DNA from 2 places in the Paenibacillus sp. y28 genome. Region 2 is predicted to be linked to the other one. Evidence: predicted binding sites of a transcription regulator. Region 2 holds the regulator's gene; the other holds the start of a gene.

Region 1 (15,694 bases), on a different contig from region 2:
GGCGCCGTACCGTGATGAGCTGATTATCTCGACCAAAGCCGGCTATCGCATGTGGGAAGGGCCTTACGGGGAATGGGGCAGCCGGAAATATGTATTGTCCAGCCTGGATCAAAGCCTGAGACGGATGGGGCTTGACTATGTTGATATTTTCTACTCGCACCGCTTCGATCCGAATACGCCGCTGGAGGAAACGATGGGCGCGCTGGATCATGCTGTACGGCAAGGAAAAGCGCTTTATGTCGGCATCTCCAATTACGGTCCGGAGCAGACGCGCGAGGCCGCAGCGATTCTGAAGCGTCTGGGCACGCCTTGCCTCATCCATCAAATGAGTTACTCTATGCTGAACCGTACGCTGGAAGAAGGGCTGCAGCAGGTGCTGGAGGAAGAAGGGATCGGTTCAATCGCGTTCAGCCCGCTGGCCAAGGGCAAGCTGACGGACCGCTACTTGAACGGTATTCCTGCCGATTCCCGCGCAGCTGGAAGCAGCGTCTTCCTGAATACATCCGAGATTACAGAAGATATGCTGTCCCGGGTCCGCAAGCTGCAAAAGATCGCTCAGGATCGCGGGCAGACCATTGCCCAGCTTGCTCTTGCCTGGGCGTTGCATGTGGGCCGACTGAGCTCCGTGCTGATCGGGGCCAGCAAGGTCAGCCAAATTGATGACAATGTGGCTGCCTTGAACAATGTCAGCTTTAGCGCTGATGAGCTGGCAGCGATTGAACATATTTTGCGGTAAAAGCGCGTGATTCTCAGCCTGGTGTCATGCAGCGAAGCAGCACGTGCTCGCCGTGACAAAGGCAAAGCGAATCTCAAAAGGCATGTCCATTACCGATGTTCGGCTGAACATGGGGAGGACACGCCTTTTTTCTATCCTTATTTGCCCGGGATGCGCAGGCGCTTGGAAGGCTTGCGGGGGAGCAGCCGGAAGGACAAGCCTTTGAACAGGCTGAAACGCAGCAATATCGCGGGATCAGGCTCAATAACGGCGTGTGTCAGCCGGGCGACCCACGGCTGGACCAGCAGCAGCGTCAGCACAACAGCCGCCGGAAGCAGCACCGAAAGAGGAAGCAGGCGCTGTGCAAGCGTATATGCTCCGGCAGCCGACAGCAGCTTGATGGCCAGCCCGTGCAGCAAAAATACATACACGGAGCGCTTGCCCCAGTCTGTGATTCGGCTGTCCCGGTCCGTTTGCAGCATCAGAAAAGCGCAACCAGCGCTTGCCTCCAGGCCGTAAATGCCAAGGCGGTATATTCCGGCGTACCATTCCGGCCGCTGCAAGCCGGCATTGGTAATGCTGCCAAGCAGCCATCCGATATCCAGCCGAAGCGGGGATGAAGCCAGGACAGCAAGCAGGGCGGCCAGCCAGAGGGCTGCGCCTATTTTAACCGCCGGACTGCGGGCCAGCTTCCGAAGCTTCTCCACGGGACAATAATAGCCTGCGACAAAAAAAGGGAAAAAGACAAACGTACGCGACAGGCTGAGCCAGAAGCCATCCACCGGCAAATAGCCTGCCAGCACGCCCAGTGCGACAGCAAGCACGAGCGGATGCTTGAAGCGGACGAACAGGAGCAGCAGCAGCTTCCAGCACACATGGCTGAACAGAAACCACAGCATCCAATATGGCGCCCAGAAGGAATAGATCGTGCCGGAGGTTTGAAAAAACATCCAGTCCAACACCGCATACAGCGTTTGGAAGATGACATATTGGCAGCCGATTTTGACAATGACGCCCCAGCGGTCAGGGTTCTCCGGGAAGCGTCTGGAGAAGAAGCCGGTCACCAGCACAAAAACAGGAATATGGAACGTAAAAATGGTGAAGCCGACAGCATAGGTTCCCGCATCGGACGTGAGGACGGGAAGCAGCAAATTGCCAAGCACAACCAGAAAAATCAAATAAAACCGCGTGTTGAGAAAGAACACTTCATTTCTGTCGGTAACCGGGGTTGTCATTTGCATTCCAGCTTTCCGGGGGATAAGTAGTGCAGAGCCGCAAGCGGCTGAAGATGTTGCTGAAGCAGCTCCATGTATACAATAAGCATACATCCGAAGCCTGCAGGAATAAGTGATTTTTTTCACAACTCTGCTTGTAATTATGATGATCCAGTCAGGGCTGTCAGCAGCACCCGAGCAGATTCCCATTTTCCCCCGGCATTCTTTTTACGCATTTCCCGAAAACTCATGCAGCAGGTGTGCGAAACATCACATAGAAATCGAAAGGAAAGAAGTACAATTAAATCAAGAAAAACAGTCATAAACAGAACTAAACAAGCGTTGATTCAAACATGAAAGATGAGATGGATTCAAATACCATGGTGGAGGGACCATTTATGCAGCTGAAGCACATGCATCCGGCAGAGCAGCTTTTGATGATGATGGAACGGATTTACGGGTACGGCATGACAACAACGTCCGGCGGAAACTTATCCGTCCGGGATGAGAAGGGGAACATCTGGATTACCCCGGCAGGTGTGGACAAAGGGGCGCTTACCCGCGAAGACATGGTTTGCGTTCTGGCTGACGGAACGGTCGTCGGCTTGAATAAGCCGTCCAGCGAATTCCCGTTTCATCAGCTGATTTACCGCGCGCGCCCGGACCTTCAAGCGGTTATTCATGCGCATCCGCCTGCATTGGTCGCGTTCAGCATCGTGCGCCGTATACCGGATTTATCGATACTGCCCAATGATTATTACATCTGCGGAGAGGTCGGGATGGCGGAATACGCGCTTCCCGGAAGCGTTCAATTGGGGGACAATATCGCTTCTGTATTTGCGCGAGGCATCAATACCGTCATGCTGGAAAACCACGGAGTTGTCGTCGGGGGCCTGGACTTGTTCGAGGCGTTCAAGCGGTTCGAGACCTTTGATTTTTGCGCCAGACTGGAAATTAAAGCCCATCGTTTAGGGCAGCCGGTTTCGGTGGCGGTTGACAGAACAGGCCTGAAGCAAAATGCGGAGCTGGAGGAATTCAGCCCGGCCGGAGTGGAAGACCAGGAGAAGGCACTGCGTCAAGAAATGTGCAAGCTGATTCGGCGGGCGTATGAGCAGCGTCTGTTTACCAGCACACAGGGAACGTTCTCGCAAAGGCTGGACGGCAATTCCTTCCTGATTACGCCGTTTGATGAGGATCGCAACTATTTGGAGCCGCAGGATTTGGTCGCCATTCGCGGCGGGCGGAAGGAGGCTGGCAAAACACCAAGCCGCTCGGTGCTGCTGCATCAGCATATTTATGAAACCCAGCCCCATGTGAACTCGGTTCTCATCGCCCATCCGCCAAGCATCATGGCATTTGCCGTTACGGATGCGCCGTTTGATTCGAGAATCATTCCGGAGAGCTATATTTTGCTGCGGAACATCCCGAAGCTGCCCTATGGGACGACGTTCCTGGAGCCGAAGCAGATCGCCGCAGCGCTCACGAAGGATACCCCGATTGTGCTGGCTCATAACGATTGCGTCATCGTCACCGGCGGCAGCCTGCTGCAGGCGTTCGATCGGCTGGAGGTGGCGGAGTACAGCGCCAAGGCTATCATATCGGCCCGGTGCTTGGGAGACATCGTCCCGATTCATCATGACAAAATTCAGGAAATTCATGTCGCCTTCAAATTGTAATCCGGATTGGCGTGGTCATTCTTGAAAAAAGCTGCGCCTGTGATTTTCATCATATTCCTGCTCTTGTGAAAAAAGTAACATGGAGTTGTAAGGATGGTATCCTATAAGGGAGGCGATGGGATGGCGATGCGAGCGAATGTAGTGAAGGTGGAGGCAGGCTCTGCAGAAGAGCAGGTAAACCGTCTGGCGGCGGAGGCCAAAAAAGCGCAGCAGGCCTTTATGGAGCTGGATCAGGCGCAAATCGATCATATTGTGCAGCAGATGGCGCTGGCCGGCCTCGATCAGCATATGGTACTGGCCAGGATGGCCGTGGAAGAGACCGGCCGGGGTGTGTATGAGGACAAAATTACGAAAAATTTGTTCGCGACGGAGTACATCTACCACAGCATCAAGTATGACAAAACGGTTGGAATTGTTGAGGAGAATGCCTATGAAAGCTACCGTAAGGTTGCCGAGCCTGTCGGTGTCATAGCCGGGGTTACTCCGGTCACGAACCCGACGTCCACCACGATGTTCAAGGCACTGATTGCGGTCAAAACCCGGAATCCCATCGTCTTCGCCTTCCATCCGTCCGCACAGCAGTGCAGTGTCGCTGCGGCGAGTACACTGCGGGAAGCGGCCCGGAAGGCGGGAGCGCCGGAGGCGTGCATTCAGTGGATTGAGAATCCTTCGGTGGAGGCAACCCAGCTGCTGATGAACCATCCAGACGTGTCTCTGGTGCTGGCCACCGGCGGTTCTTCCATGGTGAAGGCGGCCTACAGCACAGGCAAGCCTGCGCTTGGCGTCGGACCCGGCAATGTCCCGTGCTTTATTGAACGAAGCGCTGATTTGAAGCAGGCGGTAACCGACCTGATTTTGTCGAAGACCTTCGATAACGGGATGATTTGCGCATCCGAGCAGGCGGTCATTCTGGAAGAAGCTATCTATAACGAAGCCAAAAAGCTGATGAAGGATCAAGGCTGTTACTTTTTAAATGAAGAAGAAACGAATGCAGTTTCCCGGCTCGTCATCCATCCTGAGAAATGTGCGGTCAATGCGGTCATCGTCGGACAGCCGGCCGTGAAGATTGCCGAACTGGCGGGAGTAACTGTCCCGGCCGATACGAAAATCCTGGTCGCCGAGCTGGCGGGTGTCGGGGAGCAATTCCCGTTGTCAGCCGAGAAGCTGAGTCCGGTGCTGGCCTGCTACAGAGTGAAGAACGGCGAGCAGGGCATTCGCCGGGCGGCCGAAGTGGTTGCTTACGGCGGGATGGGCCACTCCTCCGTGATTCATTCGACGAATCAGGCTGTGATTGACCGGTTTGCGTCAGAGCTGAAGACCGGCCGCGTCATCGTCAACGCGCCTTCTACCCATGGGGCTATCGGCGATATTTACAATACGAATTTGCCGTCCTTGACGCTGGGGTGCGGATCTTACGGACATAACTCGACTACCTCCAACGTTACGGCGGTGAATTTGCTCAATATTAAACGGGTCGCTTACCGGACGGTAAACATGCAGTGGTTTAAAGTGCCGCCGAAGGTATATTTCGAGAAGGGCTCCACGCAGTATCTGGAGAAAATGCCGGATATTTCGCGGGTGCTGATCGTCACGGACGCCGCTATGGTCAAGCTGGGCTATGTAGAGCGGGTGGAATATTACCTGCGCAAGCGAAAAACACCGGTTTCCGTGGAGGTATTCTCCGATGTGGAGCCGGACCCTTCGGTCGACACGGTGGAGCGGGGAACACAGCTGATGGCCTCGTTCAAGCCAGACTGCATTATCGCGCTCGGCGGCGGTTCCCCGATGGATGCGGCCAAGGCGATGTGGCTGTTCTATGAATACCCGGATACGAGCTTCCAATCCCTGAAGCAGAAGTTTATGGACATTCGCAAGCGGGTATACAAGTATCCGCGGCTTGGGCGCAAGGCGAAATTCGTGGCGATTCCGACGACATCGGGAACCGGTTCCGAGGTGACTTCATTTGCGGTCATTACCGACAAGAAGGTTGGCCATACGAAGTATCCGCTGGCGGACTACGAGCTGACTCCTGATGTGGCGATCGTGGACCCGGAATATGTATACACCCTGCCGCAAACCGCAGTGGCTGACACTGGAATGGACGTTCTGACACATGCGATTGAGGCCTATGTCTCCGTTATGGCGAACGATTTTACCGACGGCTTGGCGCTGAAGGCGATACAGCTTGTGTTCCAGAACCTGGAGAAGTCATTCGCCACAGCCGATCCGGCAGCCCGGGAAAAAATGCACAATGCTTCAACCATCGCCGGCATGGCCTTCGCGAACGCCTTCCTGGGGATTAACCACAGCCTGGCGCACAAGTGGGGCGGCGAATTCCATACTGCGCACGGCCGGACCAATGCAATTTTGCTGCCGCACGTTATCCGTTACAATGCGCAGCAGCCGACGAAGTACGCGTCGTTTCCGAAGTATGATCACTTTGTTGCTGACAAGCGCTATGCCGAAATTGCGCGATTCCTTGGCTTCCCGGCCGATACGCCGCAGGAAGGGGTAGCCAGCCTGATTGACGCGATCCGGCAGCTGAATGCCAAGCTCGGCATTCCGGAGAAATTTGCGGATTTGGGCATCGACCCGCAGACGTTTGAAGGCCGGGTCGAGGAGCTGGCGGACCGCGCCTTCGAGGATCAGTGCACCACGGCGAATCCGCGTATGCCGCTAGTGAAGGAGCTTGCGGGGATTTACCGCAAGGCGTTCTACGGGCAATTCGAGTAATCGCGTCTTGTCATAACAACCATGCTGCACCCTGTATAACTTCACTTGGAGGTGTTCACCAGATGGTGATGAAGGAAGAACAAGTAACGAATTCCAATCCGGCGCTTCCGCAATCCGGCAAGGCGCCTTGGCGAAGCTTCAAGCGGGGAGCCTGGCTCAAAAAAATTGATGTCAACTCCTTCATTGAAGCGAATATTACTCCGTATACCGGGAGTGAGGCTTTCCTCGCTCCCCCTACGGAAGCGACATCGGATCTGTGGCTTCAGGTCAGGGAGCTGCTGCGGCAGGAGCGGGAAAAAGGCGGCGTGCTCGATATTGATGTAAACACCGTGTCTACGATTACGTCCCATGCTCCCGGCTATATCGATCAGGCGAAGGAACAAATCGTCGGTGTCCAAACCGACCGTCCGCTCCGCCGCTCCATTCAGCCGTTCGGCGGCATCCGCATGGCCGCAGACGCTTGCGAGGCTTACGGCTATAAGCTGCCGGAGGACATGGATCGCCTGTTTACGGAAATCCGCAAAACGCACAATCAGGGCGTCTTCGACGCATATACGACCGAGATGCGGACCGCCCGCAAAGCCGGAATCATTACCGGTCTTCCTGATGCTTATGGCCGCGGACGTATTATCGGGGATTACCGCCGGGTCGCTCTCTACGGGGTCAACCGCCTGATTGCGGACAAGAAGCAGGATTTGCTGCAGCTGGAGGTCGATACCATCACTGAGGAGGTTATTCGGGCGCGGGAGGAAATTTCGGAGCAAATCCGCAGCCTGGATGAGCTGAAGCGCATGGCGCTTTCGTACGGCTTCGATATTTCCGAGCCGGCGGCTACGGCTAAAGAAGCGGTGCAGTGGCTGTATTTTGCCTATCTTGCTGCCATTAAAGAGCAGAACGGCGCAGCGATGAGCCTGGGGCGCGTGTCCAGCTTCCTGGATGTCTATATCGAACGGGACATCGCCGAGGGCACGCTTACTGAAGCCGAAGCGCAGGAGATTATCGACCACTTCGTCATGAAGCTGCGTATTGTGAAATTTCTGCGGACGCCGGATTATAACGAGCTGTTCAGCGGCGACCCGACTTGGGTGACGGAATCCATCGGCGGCATGGGCCTGAACGGACAAACCCGCGTGACCCGCAGCTCCTTCCGGTTCCTGCATACGCTGTACAATCTCGGTCCGGCGCCGGAGCCGAACTTGACCGTGCTCTGGTCCGACAAGCTTCCGGAAAACTTCAAAAACTATTGTGCCAAGGTTTCCATTGAAACCAGTTCCATTCAGTATGAGAATGACGACCTGATGCGCCCGCACTACGGGGACGACTACGGGATTGCCTGCTGCGTATCCGCGATGCGGATTGGCAAGCAAATGCAGTTTTTCGGGGCGCGTGCGAACTTGGCGAAGGCACTCCTGTATGCCATCAACGGGGGCGTAGACGAGAAGCTGGGTATTCAAGCGGGGCCGGCCATTGCGCCGATTACATCCGAGGTGCTGGATTATAAAGAAGTGAAGGCCAAGTACGACCAGGTGCTGGACTGGCTGGCGCGGCTGTATATGAATACCCTCAACGTAATTCACTATATGCACGATAAATATTGCTACGAACGGATCGAGATGGCGCTGCATGACCGGGAAATTTTGCGTACCATGGCTTGCGGCATCGCCGGCTTGTCCGTGGTCGCCGACAGCTTGAGCGCGATTCAATATGCGAAGGTGAAGCCGATACGCAACGAGAAGGGCATTGCCGTGGATTTTGAAATCGAAGGCGATTATCCGCAGTACGGCAACAACGATGACCGGGTAGACAGCATCGCCGTCGAGCTGGCGGAGTCGTTCATGAACCGTCTGCGCAAGCATCATGCTTATCGGAATGCATTGCCGACGATGTCTGTGCTGACCATTACCTCCAACGTCGTGTACGGCAAAAAAACCGGCAGCACGCCGGACGGTAGACGGGCGGGCGAACCGTTTGCGCCGGGCGCGAACCCGATGCACGGCCGTGACCGCAAAGGAGCGCTCGCTTCTCTGGCTTCTGTAGCCAAAATCCCGTATGAGCAAAGCCTCGACGGTATTTCCAATACGTTCTCCATCGTGCCAAAGGCGCTCGGCAAGGAAGAGAGCACGCGAGTGAAGAACCTCGTATCTCTGCTTGACGGTTACGCTGTCAGCGGCGGTCACCATCTGAATGTCAACGTATTTGAACGCCAGCAGCTGCTTGATGCGATGGAGCATCCGGAGAACTATCCGCAGCTCACCATCCGTGTCTCGGGCTACGCCGTGAACTTCATTAAGCTTACCCGCGAGCAGCAATTGGATGTTATTAACCGCACGTTCCACGGCGCTATCTAAAAAGAAATGAAGGCCAGAAACAAGAAGTCCGGGACTGAGCCGCGTGCTAAGAGACAGGAATACTTGAAGCAGCGGCCTGTTGTCCCTGGATGCAGAAGCCCGAAAGGAGTGTGCCCTCATGAAAGGCCGAATTCATTCCATTGACACCTTCGGAACGGTAGACGGTCCGGGCATTCGCTTTGTGCTGTTCATGCAAGGCTGTGCGCTCCAGTGCGGATTTTGCCATAATCCGGATACTTGGGATACGGCAGGCGGCAGACAGGTTAGCGTGGAGGACATCATCGCTGAGCTGGAGCCGTACTTGCCCTATTACGAGCGTTCCGGCGGGGGCATTACAGTAACCGGCGGGGAGCCGACACTACAGGCCCCGTTCATTGCCCAATTATTTCACGAAATCAAGTCCCGTTTCGGGCTTCATACCACGATTGATTCTTCCGGGTTCTGTGATCCGGAGCATGCCAAGGCGCTGCTGGACGTAACGGATCTGGTGCTGCTCGATTTGAAGCAGATGAACCGGAGCAAGCATGAGGCTCTAACGAGTCAGCCGAACGACCGGATTTTGCGGTTTGCCCGTTACTTGTCGGAGCGGGGCCAGAAGCTGTGGATTCGCCATGTGCTGGTTCCCGGCATTACAGACAGCTATGAGGATTTGCACGCGCTCGGCCGGTTTATTGGCGGACTGAATGGAGTTGACAAAATCGAGCTGCTCCCGTACCACCGGATGGGAGTTTACAAGTGGCAGCAGCTCAACAAGACCTACCCGCTGGAAGGAGTGCCAACCCCTTCCGAGCGTGAGGTGGAACGCGCGCAGCGCATCATTATGGAAGCAGTCCAAGCCGAAGCAGCAGCGGGTATAATAAATACATCAGATTCATTGACGCAGGTGAATTAAGCTGAAAATGAAAGCCCGAGGCCGATTCAGGCTGCGGGCTTTTGGCGCAGGGAATGATGCAGAGCCGCAAGTAAAAAGGCCGCTCCTTGCCCGGCATTAGGTTGTACGGCGGCATGTCGTCCCGTTTCATGGTTTCGTTGCGCCGGGGGCAGCCAGTGATGCAGGACATTCCTTTTAGCGGCACCGTTCATATTCAGTTTTGCAAACAACCAGACAGACACGGCGGTCTATCTGGTCCTGGAAGGAGAAGGATGAATGGATCAAATGCAGCTTCAATTAAAGATGCAGGAAGGAACCTCTGTCTCGATCGGGTTCTTGACTAATCGGCTTCAGCGGTATCTTCGCGATCATGCCGATTTGCGGGAAGCCATCTCTTATATAGAGGATATTATGAAACAAATGTGCAGCCTCGGGGCCCCGGAGGCTGCGCCGATGCTGGGAGAGCTGAAGGCTGCAGCCCTGGGCTTCGTGGCGAAGCTTGAGGAGCATTCCGACTGGGAGGATGGTGAGTTCTTCCCGATGGTGAACCGCTGCTTCGATATCCCGAGCCGCCCGGTGCTGATGACCTCCTTATGGATGCTTGAAAAAGAGCACGAGCTGACCAAGACGTTTTTGGACGGTTATTTTGAGCTGGCGGACAGCTGTTGGACCGGAACCGCCCTTCTGTGGGACGTGTTTGAACGTGCCAAAGACCAGCTGCTGCACGCCTGCCGGCTGGTGAAGGAGCATTTGGAGCTGGAGGAGGGGATACTGCTGCCGTTAGCCGAAGAGGTCGTGTCGATTGAGGCATGGGAGCCGCAGTGAAGCCAAAGAGGCATTCAGCTACCGATCATTATACAGCCCAGCCAGCCCCTGTCCGATCCCGGACAGGGGCTGGCTGGGCTGTGAACGTAAAAAACCGGACAGCCTTCATCGAATGCCAGCTGTCCGGCAGAGCAACATTATTTTTGCACAGCGTCGTAAAGGGCCAGAATCAGAGAGACTGCCTCAGCACGCGTAGCGCTTTCGTTCGGGGCGAACAGGTTGTTATCCCGTCCGTTAATCATGCCGAGCTTATACGCTGCGGAAACTTCAGCTTGCGCCCACTGCGGGATGCTGCTTGCATCCGCAAAGGCGGATACTGCGCTAGCGTCTACATCGAGGCTCAAGGCGCGGACGATCATCACAGCCAGCTCGGCCCGGCTGATGGCGCGGTCAGCCCGGAAGGAGCCGTCTTCATATCCCCCGATAATTCCCGCCTGCACGACAGGAGCAAGATAAGGCTTCACCCATGCGGGAATGCTGTCTTCATCCGAGAAGCTCAGCGCCCCGGCGCCTTGCTCCAGCTTGAGCGCTTTGCTCAGCAGCGTCGTGAACTCCGCGCGATTAATGCTGGCATCCGGACGGAAGCTTCCATCCTCGTAGCCGTTCACAATACCAAGTTCTACGGCGCGCTCGATTTTGGCTTTGGCCCAGTGACTTTGAAGGTCAAGGAGGCTGCCTCCTGCGGAAGGCTGTTGACCCGGTGTTTCGGTTTGCCCGTTGTCTGAAGGCTGAGCCGCTTCAGCTTGAAGGCTGCTGCTGTCAAAGCTGAATTCTGCCTCGTGCGTTACGGCGGCTTTGCCAGAGGCCGCAAGGACAAACTGGGCTGTCACTTTGGTTGTTGCATATTGAATCGGGAAGCGGACGATTCTTTCATTTGAATTGCTGTTGACGGACACCGTTTCCGCATCTGTCCAAGCGCCGTCGGTGCCTGCAATTTTCAGGCTGACCACTTCATCATGGGCGAGAGTTAAAACAACATAGCTCTTTCCGTCCTTCACCTCCAGCTTCGCTGGCTGCTTCACGAACTCGCTTGCGGCAGATGCCTGTGCGGTTCCTTTGGAAAGCAGCGTGTAGCTGATGGAATAGCTTCCAGCCTCCAGTGTTTCCGCTAAGGTTTTGGCGGCTGCGGCAGAGCTGCTGCTTCCGCCGGAGCGGCTTTTGCCACTGCCCGAGCTGGAATCCGTTACCGCTACCAGTGTAAGCTCAGGGAAATCAATTTCAAAGGTACGCTCGGTTTGCGCGGAATCCAGCAATCCGAGCACATAAACGGCTGTCCGGTCCGCAACTTCAAAGGTCACGGCTGTTGTGCTGCTGTCGGTACTAAGCACGCGGACGATACCTGCTTGCTTGGCTTCCGTGGTGACATCGAGATCTACCAGCGTCCCGTCCGCTTGCTTCAATTGAACCTTTTTAAACGTAACACCCGCAAGCAGCTTGACGGTTGCCATTTGTTTACCGCCGCTTACGTTGAAGCTCGCTTGGGGAGAAATGAAGTTCAGCAGCGGTGTCCCTGAACCATCCTTAATCGTGTCCGGCAAATTAAAGCTATAATTTGCATTGGCCAGGATGACAGATGCAAGGAAGCTGGAAACCGATTTTTTCAGCGCCGCCGCGGCTGCATCGACCTGTTCTTGTGTTGCGACTGCGCTGGTGGCAACAGCTTCAGCCTCGTTAATAGCTGTTTGCAGGGTGGCTTTGGAGCCTGCAATATACTGCCCGGCTGCCGTTCCTTCAACGGCTGCAGCCAGCTTGGCTTCTGCTGTAGCAATTTGGCTGGCCAGCTCTGTTTTGTCCACAGCAACGACTACCGGCACCGGCGTGCCGAAGCCAAGCTCCACATCGTATTCATGGTCGTAAAGGCCGATTGGTTCAGGCAGAACCCAGTAAATTTTGACCCAGCCGTTCAAGCGGGAATCCAAATCCGGCACTTCAAAACGGACCGTGCGCGTATTGGCAGCAGTGTCTTCACTGACAGTCTCTGTCTCGGTCAGAGCGCCGTTAACCTCGGTTTTAAAGGACTTGATCTCAGCGCTTTGCTTTAAGGAGAGAGAGACGTAGTTCTTGCCGCCGCTCACAGTGAGCTTGCCGCTGTTTTTGTCCACATAATCATACATAACGGAAGGATCGCTGGTGCCTTTTTTGTAGATGGTGTAAGGGATGGTGTAGTCTCCATCCGCAAGCTCCTCCGGTGTTTCAACAATAACAGACGCCTTGAACGTAATCAGAGCCTGCTGAATGGCCTGCAGCGCTGCCGCAGACTGTTCACTGGTGCCGTCCAGCCGGGAGGCTTCTGCTCCAGCCGCAGCCATGGCTGTTTGCAGAGCGGTTTTTGCAGCAGCAGGGTATTGGCCCGGCTCTGTGCCGGCGACTGCAGTACGATTGAAAGCGGCAGCTTCTGCAAATGCCTGTGAAAGCTCACGATTATCTACACCATTAAAATTCAAACGGATATCATGAGTGTAATCATAGCTTTGTTCCGGGATCACGATATGCACCTTGGCGTCAATCAGCGCGGATAAGCTGTCTACCGGGAATTTGATTACCCGCGTGTTGGCGGCGGAATCCTCGCTTACTACGGTGGAATCAACATACGTTCCGCCGGATTTCACCTGGAATTCTGTTATCGCCGAGCTATCGTTGACCGTCATTGTCGCATACAGCTCGCCGTCAACGGCGGAGATGGTCGCCGGTTTTACGAAATAGCTGTCCGCAGTGGAGAATTCATCTTGCGCAGCATGGACCGCGGAGAAATAAAGCGGATAGGCGGCCGCTGCTTTAAAGCTGGTCAATGCGGTTTGCAAATTCGTATCGGCTGTTGTGATTTGCGGACGGGTTGAAGCCAGATTGGCCGCTGTTGTCCGGGCTGCATCGATCTTGCTTTGCAGTTCTGTCTTGGCGGTCTCAAAGGCTTGGTCATCACCTGATGCCATGGATGCGTCAAGAAGAAGCCGGGCTTCATCCGCCGCTGAATTCAAGGCTTCCAGCAGCGGTGCATTGTAGCTGAGATAAACCTCTTTAGTCTCATTGTCCAGCTTGTATTTCAGGTAGGAAAAGCCCTGCCATTTGGGCAAGTATTGCGTCGTGATGCTGCGTGTAATCTTGGCTTGGTACACCTGCTGCTCGGCGTTCGTCTGCTTCGTTACTGCCTGGGCATGGTAATATTCATTGGAATAGGTTAGCCCTGAAATGCTAAAGGAGCCGTTGGCGCTAGGGGTGGATTGAAGCACCTCGCTGATACTGGCTTGGCCGTCAAATGCGATATTGGCAAGCCAGGCGTCAGATGAACCATAATTTTGAATGAAGACCGTCGTATCCAAAATTTCCGGAAAGTTCGAGGACGGTACGGTCGTAGAGCTCAGAGAATCCAGAACAATCAGCTTTTGCGGTTCAGAAGCAATGTAATAATAATTCTTGTAGGAATTATAATACGTAGCCAGGTCATAGACGGCCTTATCCACCACGGCTTGGGTGGCTTTCGTATTCGCCACCACGGCTTCCGATTGCGCGATCCTGTCGACCAAATACCCTTTTGTTCCCTGTGAGAACTCCCCGGGAGTGACTGGAGCGTACGTGTAGCCGAGCTTGCCTTCCGTTTCCCCGAAATCAACCATGGAATCGACAAACGCTTGAACCACGACAATAAGCCCGCTCAGAATAGATTTGTCCGCAGAATACATAAGGGATTGATAAGTATTCAACGCGGCCAGCAGTTGGTTATAAACGGCTATAACCAGACTTGTATCTGTGGTATTGCCTGAAGCAAGGAAGGCTTCCGCTTCCTGAAGATGAAGGTAAAGCGGCTGCTTGGAGCCGGCCGGATATTCGCCGAGCTCGGTGCCTTCATAGGTATCGGAGTAGACAGTTTGAACGACCGTGACAAGCCCCTGCAGAGCTTGCAAGGTAATCGGCTCAGACCCGCTTCCGCCGTTCTCGCCATCATCATCGTCATCTCCGATCAGAGGCAGCGTGCTCGTATCAATCACCAAACGGACGTTATACCAGTGATCATATTCAAAGTTCTCACCGTAATCCGGTGAATTTTTGATAACGATATGCATTAAAATATCGGGATATTCTTTAATATTCTCAACATCGATGGTGGTAATCAAGCTGCCGGAGCCGTTATCGGCACTGCGGACAGGCAAAGCCTGATAGCCTTCTGTTCCTGTAGCCGGCGGCTTGGTTGTATCCGTAATGACGGCTTTGCTTGCTCCCGGCTTGCGGAAGCCAATGTAATCGAAGTAGCCCCAATATTTGGGAGTAACCTCATGCTCAAATTGCATGACACCATTATTGACGATAAGTTTGCCGGAATTTATAACATACAAGTACGGGTTGGCCGCAGAGGAATCCATCGTGCTTTCTTTGACGTACCGGTAGTTTACCGAATATTCGCCATCCGGCACGGTGACAGCCGCCTCTGCTGTCCTCACGCCAATGTTCAGGGCAGACAAGAGCGAAGACAGAAATATGGCTGCCGAAAGCCAGGCGGCAAGGGATTTCTTTACATGTTGTTTCAACTGTAAGTGCACTCCTTCTTCATTTGGTCTTGGACCAAACGCCAAAACGAAAAGCGGTCGTCAAATGACCACTTTTCGTTTTGGCAATGTTTTATAATTTTACAGATGGAAGCTTAGTTCCAGTGGATAGTCAACGGATAGGTTGCAGCGTGTTGACCAGGAACTTGTACGTTCAGTTGTACGTTGATGTCCGAAGTCGGGTTGGAGTTAGTGAACGTGAATACCGTATTGCCGTTAGCGTCAACATCTTGATCTGCAGCTACAAAAGTGCCGCTGCCGTTGTCAGCGTTCAGGAAGTCGTAGTACTCGCCAGCCAGGGTGATCGTAACGGTTGTGCCAGTTACATCAGCGTCACCAGCGATAAAAGCGTTGACATGGGAGTTGTAAGGGGAAGAAGCATTGCCGTTGTAGTAGAACTGATAGGATTTGGAAGCAGCGGAAGCTGGAACTGCGATTGCAAGAGCAAGTACGAACACGAGCATCATCATCGAAAACGCTTTTTTCATCATGGAATAAACACTCCTTGGATTGGTTTTATTTTTTTGATTTTAGGATGGATTGAACGAAAGCAAATCAACTGCAGCAACAACCTGAGCAAGTAAAACAAGTTAGTAAAACAATTGAACCGACTCCGTTCCTCCCTCCCATGTACATAGGTGCCACAGAAAAAAGCGTGCTATGTAGGATAATGATAATCATTATCAGTCTAGGTGTAAAAAAAATTTCTGCGGCCCGAGGTAGCTGATTAGCGCTAATAAGCAGTACCCCTTCTCTCAGAAAGCCGATAATGTG
Region 2 (15,694 bases):
TGGAGCGTGTCCGGGTGGAGATGGAGAAGCTGCTGGAGGGGCGTGGACCTGACTACGGTCTTCGCCTGCTGGCCGACAGCCGGCTTTTGGCCTATGTGAAGGAGCCGGCGCTGCCGCTTGACAGCTCCATTCTGGCTGGCTCTCCGCCTCTTGACCAAGCGGTAAAGGAAATCCCTTCTGCGGCAGGACGCTGGGCGTACTGGCTGATTCGAGCCGGTCTGCATACGTCGGAGGTGCCGGATGTCCTGCGGCGCTGGACATTTTCTGCAGCGGCAGCCAGCCGGATTGTCCGGGTGATGCGGCTGCATGAGCTGCTGCGGGAGACAACCGGCAAACAGGCTTCGTCAAGCGGCGGAGAGGATACGGCTTTTGAAGCTATCAGCACGGCATTCTCCCTTTTTGCTGAACCCGAACAGGAGCGAATTCACTTTGTACAAGCTGTGATAAGCTGTTCGCCCGAAGCGGTAAAAACCTGGCTGGAGTTTCCTGAAGCCCTTCGTTCAGAGGCAGGTCCGTCGGTGCTGGCCCATAGTGCAGAGTGGCTGAAGGCGATGCCGGTTTGGGAGATACGCCAGCTTGCGATTGATGGGAACCAGCTGATGAACCGGCTGAACCGGTCTGCGGGCCCGTGGTTAAAGCAGGTGCTTGAGAAGCTGCTTGTGGAGACGGCGCTCGGCATCGTGCCCAATGAAACCGCTGCGCTGCTGGACAGGGTGCAAACGAAATATGAGATGACATAAAAAGAAGCGGATGAGACGATGAAGGAAGCATTGCTGGATACTTTATTGGGGCTGTTTGATGCAGCCGGGCAAGGGGCTTATGTTTCCGGCGAGCAAATCAGCGAACGGCTCGGCTGCAGCCGGGCTGCGGTCTGGAAGCATATTACCGCTCTGCGCGCGCAAGGCTATGAGTTCGAAGCGGTATCGCGCAAGGGCTACCGTTTACTGCAGAAGCCGGAACGGCTGACGGAAGAGAAGCTCTTCTCCGGCCTGAAGACGAAGAAATTCGGACATGTATTGAAGCTGCTGGATACCGTTACTTCCACTCAGGACATTGCCAAGCAAATCGTCCGCGAAGGCGCGCCCGAGGGAACGGTTGTTCTGGCGGAGGTTCAGACAGCCGGACGGGGACGGATGGGAAGGGCATGGCATTCTCCCGCGGGACACGGCGTGTGGATGAGTCTCATTCTCCGTCCGCCGATCCCGTTGCCGCTAACTCCGCAGCTGACCCTGCTCACAGCCGTTGCCCTATGCCGGGCCATACGCACCGTAAGCGGTGTGCACGCTGTGATCAAATGGCCTAACGACATTTTGGTCGAAGGCCGCAAGGTCAGCGGCATTTTGCTGGAATCCACTGCGGAAGACGAACGGCTGAGTGAAGTGATTGTCGGCATGGGAGTCAGCGTAAATTTACGCGAGGAGGATTACCCTCCCGAGCTGCTGCTGAAGGCAACCTCCCTCCGAATCGAGGCTGGCCGCATCCTGAACCGGATTGAGTTGATTCAGGAAATTTTGCATGAATTGGAGCAGCTTTACCAGCTGTACCTTACCGAGGGCTTTGCGCCAATCCGGCTGCTGTGGGAAGCCCTCACCAGTTCGCTGCACCGTCCGATTCGGGTTCACACGGCCCGCGGCGTAGTGGAAGGCACAGCGGATAGTATAGATGAACTGGGAGCCCTGCGGGTGCGTCAGGCAGACGGAGAGCTCAAGACCATATACTCGGGGGACATGGAGTGGTAAGGGCTGAAGAAGCCGATCCGGTCCGAACGATTTTGTCAAAATTTTTGGTGTAATCGTGTGCGCAACTCTGGTATACTACAACTGTGGCGATATCGTGAATACGAATTGCACACCCTGTAGGAATCAGATCTAAGGAAGAGTAGCAGCTTTAGCATTTCCTTGTTGGATTCTGCTCTGAGCCGTAAGGACCGAGACAGAACAGACATCGGAACGTACAATTGCCATGTCTATTTCTTGTCGAAATATGGGCCTTTTAGCGACTTGGAGCTAGAAGGTTTTTTCATTTTATTCGGGTCCGGCAATGAACCGGCCTTCACACGAAGGCAGGGTTCTTTTAGCCGGCACCTGTGGAAAGAAGGTAGACGGAATGGCCGTTTCCAGAATGACAACAGCAAAGATGAAGAAGATGAAAACCGAAGGGATTCCGATTTCGATGGTCACGGCCTACGATTATCCTTCCGCCAGGCTGGCTGAGGAGGCCGGGATCGATGCGATTTTGGTCGGCGACTCGCTAGGCAATGTGGTGCTCGGCTACGATTCTACCCTGCCTGTGACGCTGGACGATATGATTTATCATACGCGGGCGGTTACCAGAGCGGCGCAGCATGCTTTCGTCGTGACGGATATGCCGTTTATGACCTATCACGGCAGCATTGACCAGACGCTGACGAATGTGGGCCGGATTATGCGGGAAGGGCTGGCCAAAGCAGTGAAAATGGAGGGCGGCCGGGAAATCGCCGCGGCTGTTGAAGCCTGTACGAAGGCCGGAGTGCCGGTGATGGGGCATATCGGCTTGACCCCTCAATCGATTCACCAAATCGGCGGCTACAGAGTGCAAGGGAAAAACAGCGAACAGGCGCGCGAGCTGCTGGAGGCTGCGAAGGCTATTGAACAGGCGGGGGCTTTTGCCATTGTTCTGGAGCTGGTGACCGAGGAAATTGCCGAGCTGGTGACGAAGCAATTGTCTATCCCGACGATTGGAATCGGTGCGGGGGCTGTATGTGACGGACAGGTGCTCGTTTTTCACGATATTCTGGGGTACAGTTCTGAGGATGCGCCTAAAAAAATGGTGAAAAGCTATGCTAATATCGGCAGCCAAATTCGCAGTGCCATCGCTCAATATGTCACGGAAGTCAAAGGACGCCAATTTCCGGGAGCGGAGCATACGTTCCATACGGATGCCGATTTAGGCCAGCACTTGTACGGCGGAGGAAGCTCCGATTCAGACAATGAAAGGGCGGGGAACTAGGATGCTGATGACGACACAGGCAGTCACCACCATTAGCCAGCTTCGCGAAGCCGTGCGATCGTTTCGTGCGGCTAATCCGGGTCAGCAGGTCGGATTTGTTCCGACGATGGGATATCTTCATGAAGGACATGCCAGTCTAATTGAACGCGCCCGCCGGGAAAACGGCTTGGTTGTGCTTAGCATTTTTGTCAATCCGCTTCAATTTGGCCCGAATGAGGATTTTGACAAATATCCGCGCGATCCGGAGCGGGACTTGAGAATTGCCGCGGCGGCCGGAGCGGATCTTGTTTTCCTTCCGGAGGTGGCGGAGATGTATCCGCAGCCGACCAAAACGACAGTCTCTGTGCGTGACGTTTCATCCGGCCTGTGCGGGGCGTCGAGACCCGGCCATTTTGACGGCGTGTCTACGGTCGTGACCAAGCTGTTTAACATGGTACAGCCGGACAAGGCCTACTTTGGCTTAAAGGACGCCCAGCAGGTGGCGGTCATCGAGCAAATGACAGCCGATTTGAATATTCCGGTTCAAATTGTACGCTGCCCGACGATGAGGGAGACTGACGGTTTGGCCAAAAGCTCCAGAAATGTATATTTGTCACCGGAAGAGCGCAAGCAGGCCATTGTATTGAATGAAGCGTTAGCTGCGGCGGAGCGGGCGATTCAGGAGGGACCGGTAACGACATCCCAACTGGATGCTTTGCTGCGCACGCGCATTCAGACAGCGCCGCTGGCTGAAATAGATTATGCCGAAATTGTTTGGTATCCGTCCATTGAGCCGGTGGAGCTTTCTTCCCGGGAGGCGGCAGGGAGAGAGGTTTTGCTTGCCCTGGCGGTCAAATTCGGCCGGACAAGACTAATTGACAATCGAATTGTAACGATACCAACGAGACAGTAAAGTGAGGGTGAGCCACTATGTTCCGTACGATGATGAAGTCGAAATTGCACCGGGCCACGGTTACCGAAGCCAACTTGAACTACATTGGCAGCATTACCATCGATGAAGATCTGATGGATCTGGTCGATATTCTGCCTAATGAAAAGGTCCAGGTTGTCGATAATAACAACGGAGCCCGATTGGAAACCTATGTTATTCCCGGACCCCGCGGCTCGGGTGTGATTTGTTTAAACGGCGCTGCAGCGCGTCTGGTGCAGCCTGGGGATACAGTGATCATTATTTCCTACGCGATGATGACAGAGGAGCAGTCCCGGTCATATCAGCCGCGGATTGCTATTTTGGGACCGAACAATCAGGTCCTTGATCAATTGCATACAGAGCCGCATTCCACCGTTCTGTCAAATTCATAATTTCTGTCAAATTCATACTATTCATCCTACACATACAATTCCGATTCAGCGTGCAAGCGGGAAGGATTATCCCGTTGTCTCAGCAGCCCTGCTGAAAGTTACCGCGCATGAACAAGGCGCCGCTGACGCACAATGAAGCTTAACCGAATGGCCGACAGGCTGCTGCGGCCGATAGGGACAGAAAAGCGATGAAGGCTTAGCGTTTCACGGCACTTGATTCTAGCGCAGGGTGGGATGCGTCGATGATTAAGCAATGCTTCGCCATTATGAATGAAATGCTGGATGAGCTTGTGTCCCGCTATGGCAGTGCCGGGGACGAAGAACAGCGTGATCTTCAGGATCAGCTGAGCGCGCTCAAGCAAATGAGTGACGGAATTGTGGAGGAATGGCTGTTATTTGAAGAGAAATTTAACCAGGTCTGGACTGAATGCCAGTGTCCGTCCGTGGGCCAGCAGCCTGAAGAAAGCCCCGCGGCGGAAACAAATGCATTCGATAAGAGCCTCAAGGCTGAAAATGTGGTACAATCATTAACTGGAAGCACTGTTTGTGAAAAACAGCAGGGTCCTTCTGAACAGCAAGCAGTATCGGAATATTTCATCAAGGGTCAGGGCTATTATCAATTATTCATGCTGGAAGAAGCGATTGAGCTGTTTGAGCGAGCCGTTCGGGTGCAGCCGGATTTGTTGCTGGCGAAGCTGTATTTGGCCATGAGCTATATGCGGAAAGGCGAATATGCGGAGGCATACGGGTTATTCCAGCTAATTGCCGCTTTGAATGAACAGCCTGCGGTTCAGGCGGTTGTATACAATGCAATGGGCTGCATTCAGGTTTTGAACCGGAATACAGAAAAAGCAATTGATTATTTTAAAGAGGCGCACCGCTTTAATCCCGAATACCGGGACCCGCTAGTGAATATGGAAGCGTGCCTTCAGAGCGGCAAGCAGACGATGCGGCCGCATTAATCCGATCCTTTCCGCGGGAGAGGAAAAGGAAAGGACGAGATACGTTTCATGAATTTCGCAGTACTTGATTTTGAAACAACCGGGAATCAGCCTGGCGATCAAATTATTCAAATCGGTCTCGTTCTTGTGGATGGCGACCAAATAACGGACAGGTATACGACTCTCGTTCAACCGGGAATGCGTATACCTGATTCCATTTCCAGACTTACTGGCATTACGGATGAAATGGTGGAAGAGGCGCCTGCTATCAGCGAGGTCGTCCATGAGATGGTTTCAAGAGTGGCGGGACGGATCATTGTGGCTCACAATGCGGCATTTGATGTTGGTTTTTTGCAAAAGGTGCTTGCTGAGGAAGGTTACTTGCCTTTTGATGGCAGAGTGCTTGATACGATGGATCTGCTTCGCATATTATATCCGACCATTTCCAGCTACCAGCTTTCCCTTGTGAGCGGTGCCTTTGGCATTTCCCATGATAGGCCGCACCAAGCGGACAGCGATGCCGAGGCAACGGCTCACATTTGGCTCAAATGTCTGGACAAGCTGCAGAGCTTGCCATTATTAACCGTGCAGCGTCTGGGCCATTTGTTTCGGCATGAGGCCGGCGATTTGGGCTGGTTTTTGCAGGAGCAGGCGCGCCTGAAAGAGCTGCAAACCGCTCTGGATGAGCAATCGGGTTCTTACTTCCGACAATTCAGCATTCATGTTCAGGATTGGACTGATCTGGAGCCTCTTCGGGAGGAAGGGGAAGTTCCGCCTGAAATGAATCAGGAATTTGCCCCTTTTTATGAAGCCGTCAAGGACGGCCTACGAGCCAAATTCGGCGATTTTCAAGTGCGGGAAGCGCAAGAGCAGATGCTATCAGAAGTGGAAGCGGCTTTTGACCAGAAGCAGCACCTGATGATCGAAGCGGGAACAGGAACTGGCAAATCACTTGGTTATTTGATCCCCTCCCTTTATTATGGCATCCGCGAGGGCCGCAAGGTTGTTGTGAGCACGCATACGATAAATTTGCAGGAGCAGCTGCGCCAGCGGGACATTCCGCTGCTTCACGAGATTTTTCCTGTTCCGTTTCGGGCGGCCATTATGAAGGGACGTAATCATTACCTCTGCTTGCGCAAGTTTGAGCAGCGTGTCATTCAGCTTGAGCTGGAAACGGATAAGGAAGAGCGAATCAGTGCGGCTCAGCTCATCGTTTGGCTCGGAGAGACCGGGCATGGTGAAGACGACGAGCTTAATTTGGCTGGCAAAGGACGCCACTTGTGGCAAACAGTAGCCAGTGATACGGACTCCTGTCTGAACCGGGCATGTCCATGGTTTAAGAAATGCTTCTACCATCGAGCCCGGCAAGAGGCCAATACAGCTGATATCGTCATTACGAATCATTCCCTCCTGTTTACCGATGTGAAGGCTGAAAACCGGCTGCTTCCTTCGTATAAGCAGCTTGTTATCGACGAGGCCCACCACTTCGAGGAGGTAGCCAGCCGCCATCTCGGTCAGGAAGTGTTTTATGGCACCCTGGTCAATTCCCTGGTGTGGCTGTATAAGGACAGCAAGACCGGACTTCTGCCGCAGCTGCGCATCCGCTTGATGAAGGAAAACGGGACGGAGAAGCTGGAAGCCTGGCTTGCGGAGCTGGACCGCCTGAGTGAGCTGACCATTAAAATTAAGGAGCAATGGGATCAGCTGACCGAGCAGCTGTTCACAGAGCTGAAGCCGCAAATGGACGGACTAGGGGAAAACAATCAGCTTGTCCAGCGGATGAAAAAAGAGCTGCTTCCTGAAAAATGGGACGATCTGCTTATTATGGAAGATAATATATATATGGATTTAAATACGCTCCTGAAGCAGCTGGACCGTCTGACCGGCGAATGGAAGGAAAATCAGGAGGAGCTGTCGCTGCAAAGCCTTGTTACGGATGTTTCCGGCGTATGTAAAGATTTGCAGCGGACCCGGGATAACCTGCGGTTTTTCATGAAAATGAATGACAATAATTACGTCTACTGGCTGGAAGCAAGCCCGTTTCTGAAAAGCCGCTCGATTCATCTCAACTGTGCGCCTGTGGATGTCAGCAAGCTTCTGGGTGAATATATATTCGAGCCAAAAGACAGCGTCATCATGACATCGGCGACGCTGTCGGTCGATAAATCGTTCGCTTACAGCTGCGAGCAGCTTGGCCTCGATGCCGCTCACGCCTCAGGAAAGCTGAAAACCGTCCAGCTGCTGTCTCCGTTTAATTACCGGGAGCAGGCGTTGGTTATCGTTCCGCGTGATTTTCCGAGTGTGCGGGGCACTGTGGCGGATCAGCATTTCCTGAATGCGCTGGTAGGCTCTTTAAAGGACATTGCAGTTGAGATGCAGGGCCGGATGCTGGTGCTGTTCACCTCGAACCGGATGCTGAAGCAGGTGCACGCCCCGCTGAAGGAGCAGCTGAGCGAGCACAATATTAGCGTGCTGGGGCAGGGGGTGGATTCCGGAAACCGGACCAAGCTGACCAAGCTGTTCCAGAATCAGCCGCGTGCCGTGCTGCTCGGAACCAGCAGCTTCTGGGAAGGAGTCGACATTCCCGGGGAAGCGCTTAGTGTGCTTGCTATCGTGAGACTGCCTTTTCAGCCGCCGACACACCCACTGGTTGAAGCCAAGTGCGAACGAATAAAACAATCCGGCGGGAATCCCTTTATGCGGTATTCGGTCCCGCAAGCGGTTATCCGCTTCAAGCAGGGCTTTGGCCGTCTGGTCCGGAAGGAAAAGGACAAAGGGATTGTCATCCTCTACGATACCCGGGTTATCGAGTCATCATACGGCAAATATTTCTTGTATTCACTGCCTAAGCCCAAGATTGAGCATATGCCGACCGGTCAGCTTGTTGGGCGTATCAAAGAATGGATGGGGGAAACCGTCTGATGAAAACGCCGAAAATTTCCGAAGCCGTCGTAAGGCGGCTGCCGGTATATCTCCGGTTTTTGAATGAATTGCAAAAAAATGATATCCATACCGTGTCATCGCAGGATTTAGGCCAGCGCCTTGATTTGAATCCGGCTCAAATCCGTAAGGATTTGGCGTATTTCGGGGAGTTCGGCAAAAAAGGAATCGGCTATGACGTATCGTATCTGATTGAAAAAATAAGCCAGATCCTGAAGCTTGACCGCACTGTCCATGTCGCTTTGGTCGGAGCGGGCAATCTGGGCCGGGCGCTGTGCAATTACAACGTCTATTCTCAAGACCGGATGCAGATCGTGGCCGTTTTTGACGCGGTTCCGGAGAAAATCGGTGAAATGATTAGCCATTTGAGGGTTCAGCCGATGCAGGAGCTGCAGGAAACCATCAAGCGCCAAGAGGTTCGAATCGGCATCATTACGGTTCCTGCGGTGGAAGCGCAAAATGTGGCTAATCAATTTGTGGAGGCCGGTGTAGAGGCGATTTTGAATTTCGCGCCGGCGGTCATTAAGGTGCCGGAGCATGTTCGGGTTCAGTACACAGACCTGACAACAGAGCTGCAAAGCTTGGCTTATTACCTGGATTGAGTATGCCAGACATAAAAAAAGACCAGCTGCCGTAGGCTTGCCGATCATGGGTGTGATGCATATTAGGAGTAACGGAGCACGACGCTTTCGAGAATGTTCGCTACGTCCTCGCAGGCGTCCGTCGTTTCCTCCAGGCGCTCATACAATTCCTTCAGCTTGAAGTCCTCATAGGGATCGCGCGGAGTGGTGAAAATTTCGCGGATGCCTTCACGCATCAAAGCATCAGCGTCATTCTCCAGGCTGTTGATAATGACGGTATGCTCTTGAAGCTGGATGTACTTCTTCTTCGAAAGCAGCTTGAAGGCTTCCAGCATATGCTCGCAGGATTTGACGATGACTTCGGAGAAATCACGCATGTATTGATTTGTAAAATCGATGTTCAGGTAGTCGAAGCGAGCAATGGTCGCTTCAATGCCGTCCATGACGTCATCCACCTTGGCGGCGAGCTCCATAATGTCCTCCCGGTCCAGCGGCGTAATGAATACTTTATTCAAGCCCTTCATAATCGCGTGCGTAATGGAGTCGCCTTTGTGTTCCAGCTCCTTCAGCGCTGCATAGTAGGTGGCAGGCGGCTTGTCGCCCATCATTGCGCTTCGGAACATCTGCGACGCTTTAAGCGCGTTTTCTGCGGATTGAATGAGCAGATTGAAAAAATCGATGTCTCCTTTTTTGTTAAACAGCATCGTTAAGAAACCCCTTTCGTACCAGTCCGGCTGTTAGCTTACATAAGCAACCAAGGATAAAAATAGCATATCCGCGATTAGCTTGGCAATCAAAAATTTACAAAATCTTAACCTAGTTTGCCCTGAAAAGAGTTGTTTATTGTGAAGCTGTGCTGATTTTCGTATACTATATTGAAGAAAGCGAGGGTAAATGTGGTGACGACTTTATTGACAAAAACACTAATTGAGAACGCGCTGGTGCTGACTATGGATGAGCAGAACCCATTTTTGCGCGGCGTTATCGTTTTAGACGGGAACCGGATTGACTTTGTCGGGGAGCAGGCTCCCGAGCCGAGAGAAGCGTACAAGGAAATTATTTCAGGGAAGGGCAAGCTGTGGATGCCCGGCCTTGTCAATACGCACGGACATGCAGCGATGTCGCTGCTGCGGGGCTATGGGGATGATTTGGCGCTGAAGGTTTGGCTCGAAGAGAAAATGTGGCCGAACGAAGCGAAGTTTACAGGCGAGGATGTCAAATGGGGCACGCAGCTCTCGATTCTGGAAATGGTGAAGGGCGGAACGACGAGCTTCGTGGATATGTATGATCATATGGATCAGGTCGCCCAGGCTGTTGAATCAAGCGGCTTGCGCGCCTGCCTGACACGCGGTGTGATTGGCAATTGGTGCCCGGAGGAGGTTGCCCAGAACAAGCTTAAGGAAGCTGCGGAATTCGCCCGGAATTGGCATGGCGGGGCAGGCGGCCGTATTACGGCAATGATGTCTCCGCATGCGCCTTACACATGCTCTCCCGGCTATGTGGAGCAAATCGTGCAGGTGGCGCACGATCTGAATTTGCCGCTGCATACACACATGTCCGAAACACTCCAGGAGGTGCTGGCAAATGAGCAGGAATACGGGTTGCGTCCGGTTGCCCATCTGGAGAAGCATGGCTTGTTCTCGCGTCCGGCGCTTGTTGCTCACGCAGTGCATTTGACGGATGAAGAAATCGCCATTTTGAAAAAATACGACGTTCGCGTCTCGCACAATCCGGGCAGCAACTTAAAGCTTGCCAGCGGTGTGGCCCGGGTGCCGGATCTGTTGAAGGCCGGAGTGAAGGTATCGCTTGGCACGGATGGCCCTGCCAGCAATAACAACCTGGATATGTTTGAGGAGATGCGTCTGGCGGCGCTGATCCATAAAGGCGTATCCGGGGATCCGGTTGCCGTGCCTGCAGTAGAAGCGCTGAAGATGGGAACCGTGGTCGGCGCGCAGTCGATTTGGCTGGACGATGTAGGCGTGCTGAAGTCTGGAATGAAGGCTGATTTAATCAGTCTGGATGTGGAGCAGGCGCACTTTTATCCTCGTACGGATTATGCTTCCCATGTCGTGTACTCCGCAAGCGCCAAGGATGTGGCGGATGTGTGCGTAGACGGCAAATGGCTGGTTCGCGGCGGGGAATGTCTGACAATTGACGAAGAACGGGTCCGTTACGAAGCGCAGCGCTGCTTTGAAAGGATTACAGGAAGCGCGGGTGTCTGATGAAGGCCAAAAAAGCGGCGTTGTGGACGATTGTCATTGTGGCGGCGCTGCTTCTTGTCATGCTGCTTGTATATCGCCATATTCAGCAGGGGCATTGGCTGGAAGAGCATCATGCCGTTCAGACTGTGACTGAAAATGTATACGGGCTTCAAACCGTCAGTGAAATTGAACAGTTCACGATGGATAAGCATTACACGATTATTTATGGCACGAAGGATGATCAGCCGGCAATAGTCTGGTCCAGCGATGACGAGATTCAGGTCGAATACGCCTCCAGCGGCGTAAGCAAAGATCAGGTCCGGGGCTATGTGCAGAGCGCCCACCCGGAAGCGGAGGTGCTTCGGGTGACAGCAGGCAAGTGGGAGGGCCAGCTCGTCTGGGAAGCCTTCTACAAGCTGAAGCAGCCCGAAGGCGAACGCTACTACTATGACTTCTATTTGTTCAAGAACGGACAAAAGCTGGACACCTTCACCTTAAGCAAGCGGTAATTCATGAATGAAGAAAACAAGCCGTCTATCCCTTTCCGGGGGATGACGGCTTGTTTTTGTAGATTAAAATCCAAGAAGTCCTTACATGCAGAACAGAAGCCTGGCACTACAATTTGAAGAAAGAAATCGATCGGTTCAGGCTTTGAACAACGCTTTCAAGCTGTTCCGCGGCGGCCGCGATATTCTGCATGAGCGCAAGCTGTTCCTCGGTTGCGGCCGCGACGCTTTCCGTTCGGCCGAAAGTATCCTGCGCCGACATTGCGGCCTGCTCCATAGAAGCGGCAACCTGCTGGGAGCTGGCGGAGATTTGCTCCGTGATCGCGGACGTTTCATGCACCTGGGTCACAATTTGTTTGACCGAATGCAGTATCGCCTCGAAGCTTGCATGAACCTCCTGAAGCCTCTCGCTGCTGCGATCTGTCTCGGACAGGCTCTGGTCCATAAATTCCGCCGCCGTTGTAATGTCCTTTCTTGTTTCTTCAATCATTCCGCCGATCACTTCAGCGGATTCCAGAGAGCTGGCCGCCAGCTTGCGGATTTCGTGGGCCACGACTGCAAAGCCTTGTCCATGTTCGCCGGCGCGCGCAGCTTCAATCGATGCGTTCAAGGACAGCAGATTCGTCTGCTGGGCAAACGTCGTAATATTGATCGCAATGTGCCCGATTTTCTCCGACCGCTGCTGCAGGGCTGCGATGGTTTGCGACAGGCTCCGGACCGAGGCTGTCATTTCGCCCATTTGGGTTATCAGATGCTGGAGATGGTGATTGCCGTCCTCCGCTTGGTTCATCGTATGCTCCGACTGCTCCGCAATCACAATGGTGTGCTCTGCGATCCGCGAAACGCCATGCGCCATCTCTTCTGTGGCCCGGCTTGCTTCGGAGGCGCTGCGGCTTTGAATTTCCGTGCCTTGGGTCACCTCTTGAATGTTCAGGGCGACATGCTCTGCGGCGGCCGCGGACTCCCTGCTGCTGGAGGATAACTCCCCGGCCGCAGATTGCACATGCTGTGCGCTGGAGGTGATGTCCCGAATTAGACCGATCATTTTCGTCGTCATCTCATCCACAGCGTATGTAATTTTGCCCAGTTCATCTTGATCATAAACGGTTTGCTTCGGCATCTCCAGGATGCCCTCTGTAATTTGTCCTGTTTTAAACCGGATTGTATGAACTGTTTTCATAATTTTTCGATAGACGAAGAAGCCGACCAGCAAAATAACGAGATCAAACACGCACAACACAATCGTGAGCGTTTGTCTGGTTTGCTCAGACTGTTCTGTCAGTGCTGTTATGGACTGCGCAGCATAAGCATCCAGTGCTTCTCCGAGTCCGTTCAGGCCTTCGCGACCCTTTTGGAACGCGGCGAGGAGCTGATCTTGATGGATGAGGTCTGCGTTTGACCGGGCTTGTGACAGGGAGGAGGCTTCTTTTGCCCACTGGTCAAAATAGGTGTGATAGTCCTTCAGGACAGCTTGGGCGCTTGTTCCTGTTTGGGTATAGATTTTGGACAATAGCTGGTGCTGATTCAAGATCGCCTCGGCCTTCGTGATTCTTTCATTAGCTTGCGCAATGTTTTGAGCCAGATCCCGGCTCCAGGCTTCCGCTTGGTTGGGCGTCAACGCTCCTGAGGCGAGAAACTGATAGGCAGTCAGCGCTTGATACATATCCCGATCCGCATTCAAAATAAGCGAAGTGGTTTGATTCGCGGTTTCATACACCACCTTGGATAGCTCGGAGATGTTTCTTTCATTGGCTTGCAGCAGGGTGTAATTGGTACACTCGAACAGCAGAAGCGGAAGCACAATCAGGATGATTAGTTTTACTTTGAGAGAAAACACACGAGATAAAGCTGGCATTTTCGAACAACCCCTTTAATCAAGATGTACGATGTATAAGTAAAGGCAGACCGGCGGCGAGATGCGCAGGTGAAGCGCAAGGCTTGTAAGGACTGCTCGAAAACAAAGGGGGCGAACGCCTGCCCATTCTAAGTATGCGGGGCAAAATTTTGTTATTCAATATATGAATCGTCAAAACGGTGAAAATATTTTAATAACATTGTCGAAAGTGGAAAAAGCTAGTCGAATTTATCTTTCCAACCATTGCATCGCCAGCTGCCAGCTCAGATGTGCTATACTTTGATATATCATTTACGTATATCAATCCGATGTATTCTTATAGAGAAAGAGAGGGGATGATCGCAGTGAAACTGCGTCTGATTCCAGTATTCGTATCGGTAGCCATTACGTCTCTCCTGTTGTTCGGCAGCTGGTTTGTGTATGACAGCTATGCGATGGAGACACCGCTATTGAAGCAAATTCAACAGCAATCCGGTGTGGAGCAAGCGGAGCTTGAGATGAATAATGACCGTATTGTGGTGCGGTTAACCTTAAATAAAGATGCGAATGTCCGTGAAATATATGATGCCATTCAACAGCAGGGCACGATTGTTAAAAAACGCAGCGTGGAGCTGATTACCAAGAGCGATTCTTCTGCGGAGCTGGATAGCTGGTGGTCACGCAGTCTATTTGCTGTAGCCGGCGCCATGGAGACGAAGCAGTATGATTTGATTCCGCAGAAGCTGAGCGAGCTGGCCGAATCTGTGCCGGGTCTTGAGGCTGCTGCCGAGATGGATGCGAAGTATGTTTATGTACGGCTGACAGACGGAACGCACAGCAAGTTCGTGCAGCTTCCGCGCGACTCTTCCAAGCTGGGGGTGTGGCCGAATGAGTAAATACGGCAAGGAAATCATCATTGGCGTTGTTCCGGTTGTACTTGCGTTTCTGATGTATATAGGCATGAACGTTCTGCCGATACTGCTGATAGGGGTGATTGGCTTCTCCCTTCTATATATGGTGCGAAGCAAAGGGACGATCGGCTTCGGAGCAGGCGGCGGCAAAGCCAAGTCCAAAGGCGCGCCGAAGTATATGACCTTTGAAGAAATCGGCGGGCAGGAGCGGGCCAAAAGCGAATTGAAAGAAGCGCTTGATTTCCTGATTCGTCATGAGGAAATTCAAAAGTTCGGAATTCGCCCGTTGAAGGGCATTCTGCTGACAGGCCCGCCGGGAACAGGCAAAACGCTGCTGGCCAAAGCGTCGGCGCACTATACGGACTCTGTATTCGTGTCGGCTTCGGGCAGTGAATTTGTCGAAATGTATGTCGGGGTCGGTGCGAGCCGAATCCGGGATTTGTTCAAGGAAGCCCGCACGAAGGCTGCAAAGGAAAACAAGGACAGCGCGATTATTTTTATTGACGAAATTGATGTTATTGGCGGTAAAAGGGAAGGCGGGCAACATCGGGAATACGATCAGACGCTGAATCAGCTGCTGACCGAGATGGATGGCATTCATAGCTCGGATGCGCCGCGGATTCTGATTATGGCTGCCACCAACCGCAAGGAGATGCTGGATAGCGCGCTGCTGCGTCCTGGCCGGTTTGACCGTCATATCGGGGTCGATCTGCCGGATAAGAAGGGGCGTCTGCATATTTTGCGTATCCACGCCAAAAATAAACCCCTTGCGCCGGGAACAAGTCTGGAAAGGGTAGCCTCCGAGACGTTTCATTTTTCCGGCGCGCAGCTGGAGAGCCTCATGAATGAAGCAGCGATTTATGCGCTGCGCGACGAACAGGAGGAGGTGACCCAGGAGCATTTATCGATGGCGGTTGATAAGGTGTTGATGGGCGAGAAAACGGACCGGGAAACAAACAACGAAGAGCGCCGGCGTGTTGCCCTGCATGAGCTGGGCCATGCGATTTCCGCCGAGCTGGTCCGGCCGGGTTCGGTTTCCCAGGTATCTCTTGCGCCCCGCGGCGGCGCCCTCGGTTATGTGCGCCATCAGCCGCTGCAGGAACGCTATTTGTACACGAAGGATTTTATTGAGGATCAAATCGTGATTGCCCTTGGCGGCGCAGCGGCGGAAGAAATTTTCTATAATGGCCGCAGCACAGGCTCACGCGGGGACTTTGAGCAGGCTCTGCAGCTCGTTGGCAATATGATTGAATCCGGCTTAACCTCACTGGGCATTGTGGAGCGCCAGATGGTTACCCGTGAAGAGTGGACCAAAGCAAGCTCGGGGATTCTGGATGAGCTGTTCGAGCGCACCAAAACGATGCTTCTGCCGCTTCGGTACGTCTTCGAGCAGGCGGTAGATACGTTAATTCAGGAGGAAATGATGACCGGAAGCCAGTTCCGGGAGCTGCTGCGTCAGTTCAAGACGCCAACATCGGCATAACCAATGA

What was found. The regulator Rex, encoded in region 2, represses fermentation and respiration genes when NADH is low (regulators of the CRP and FNR family bind a similar motif). The targets are predictions, from matches to a motif close to TTGTGAAATATTTCACAA.
Region 1: a site for Rex is predicted at 3,669-3,686, ahead of adhE (bifunctional acetaldehyde-CoA/alcohol dehydrogenase). Genes of this name have one in related genera too.

What each region holds. Positions count from the first base shown of each region.
Region 1 is NZ_JBBBNV010000003.1:68,342-84,035, reverse strand. It holds gene mgrA (L-glyceraldehyde 3-phosphate reductase) at 1-736, shown strand, start outside; gene WBG83_RS04910 (acyltransferase family protein) at 874-1,950, opposite strand; gene WBG83_RS04905 (class II aldolase/adducin family protein) at 2,328-3,605, shown strand; gene adhE (bifunctional acetaldehyde-CoA/alcohol dehydrogenase) at 3,726-6,338, shown strand; gene pflB (formate C-acetyltransferase) at 6,407-8,686, shown strand; gene pflA (pyruvate formate-lyase-activating protein) at 8,805-9,578, shown strand; gene WBG83_RS04885 (hemerythrin domain-containing protein) at 9,834-10,382, shown strand; gene WBG83_RS04880 (NEAT domain-containing protein) at 10,520-14,902, opposite strand; gene WBG83_RS04875 (hypothetical protein) at 15,016-15,411, opposite strand.
Region 2 is NZ_JBBBNV010000001.1:498,769-514,462, reverse strand. It holds gene WBG83_RS02250 (CCA tRNA nucleotidyltransferase) at 1-740, shown strand, start outside; gene WBG83_RS02245 (biotin--[acetyl-CoA-carboxylase] ligase) at 759-1,739, shown strand; gene panB (3-methyl-2-oxobutanoate hydroxymethyltransferase) at 2,107-2,988, shown strand; gene panC (pantoate--beta-alanine ligase) at 2,990-3,880, shown strand; gene panD (aspartate 1-decarboxylase) at 3,898-4,290, shown strand; gene WBG83_RS02225 (tetratricopeptide repeat protein) at 4,533-5,252, shown strand; gene dinG (ATP-dependent DNA helicase DinG) at 5,301-8,153, shown strand; gene WBG83_RS02215 (redox-sensing transcriptional repressor Rex) at 8,153-8,773, shown strand; gene WBG83_RS02210 (DUF47 domain-containing protein) at 8,836-9,456, opposite strand; gene WBG83_RS02205 (amidohydrolase) at 9,703-10,974, shown strand; gene WBG83_RS02200 (hypothetical protein) at 10,974-11,462, shown strand; gene WBG83_RS02195 (methyl-accepting chemotaxis protein) at 11,569-13,314, opposite strand; gene WBG83_RS02190 (hypothetical protein) at 13,659-14,189, shown strand; gene WBG83_RS02185 (AAA family ATPase) at 14,182-15,687, shown strand.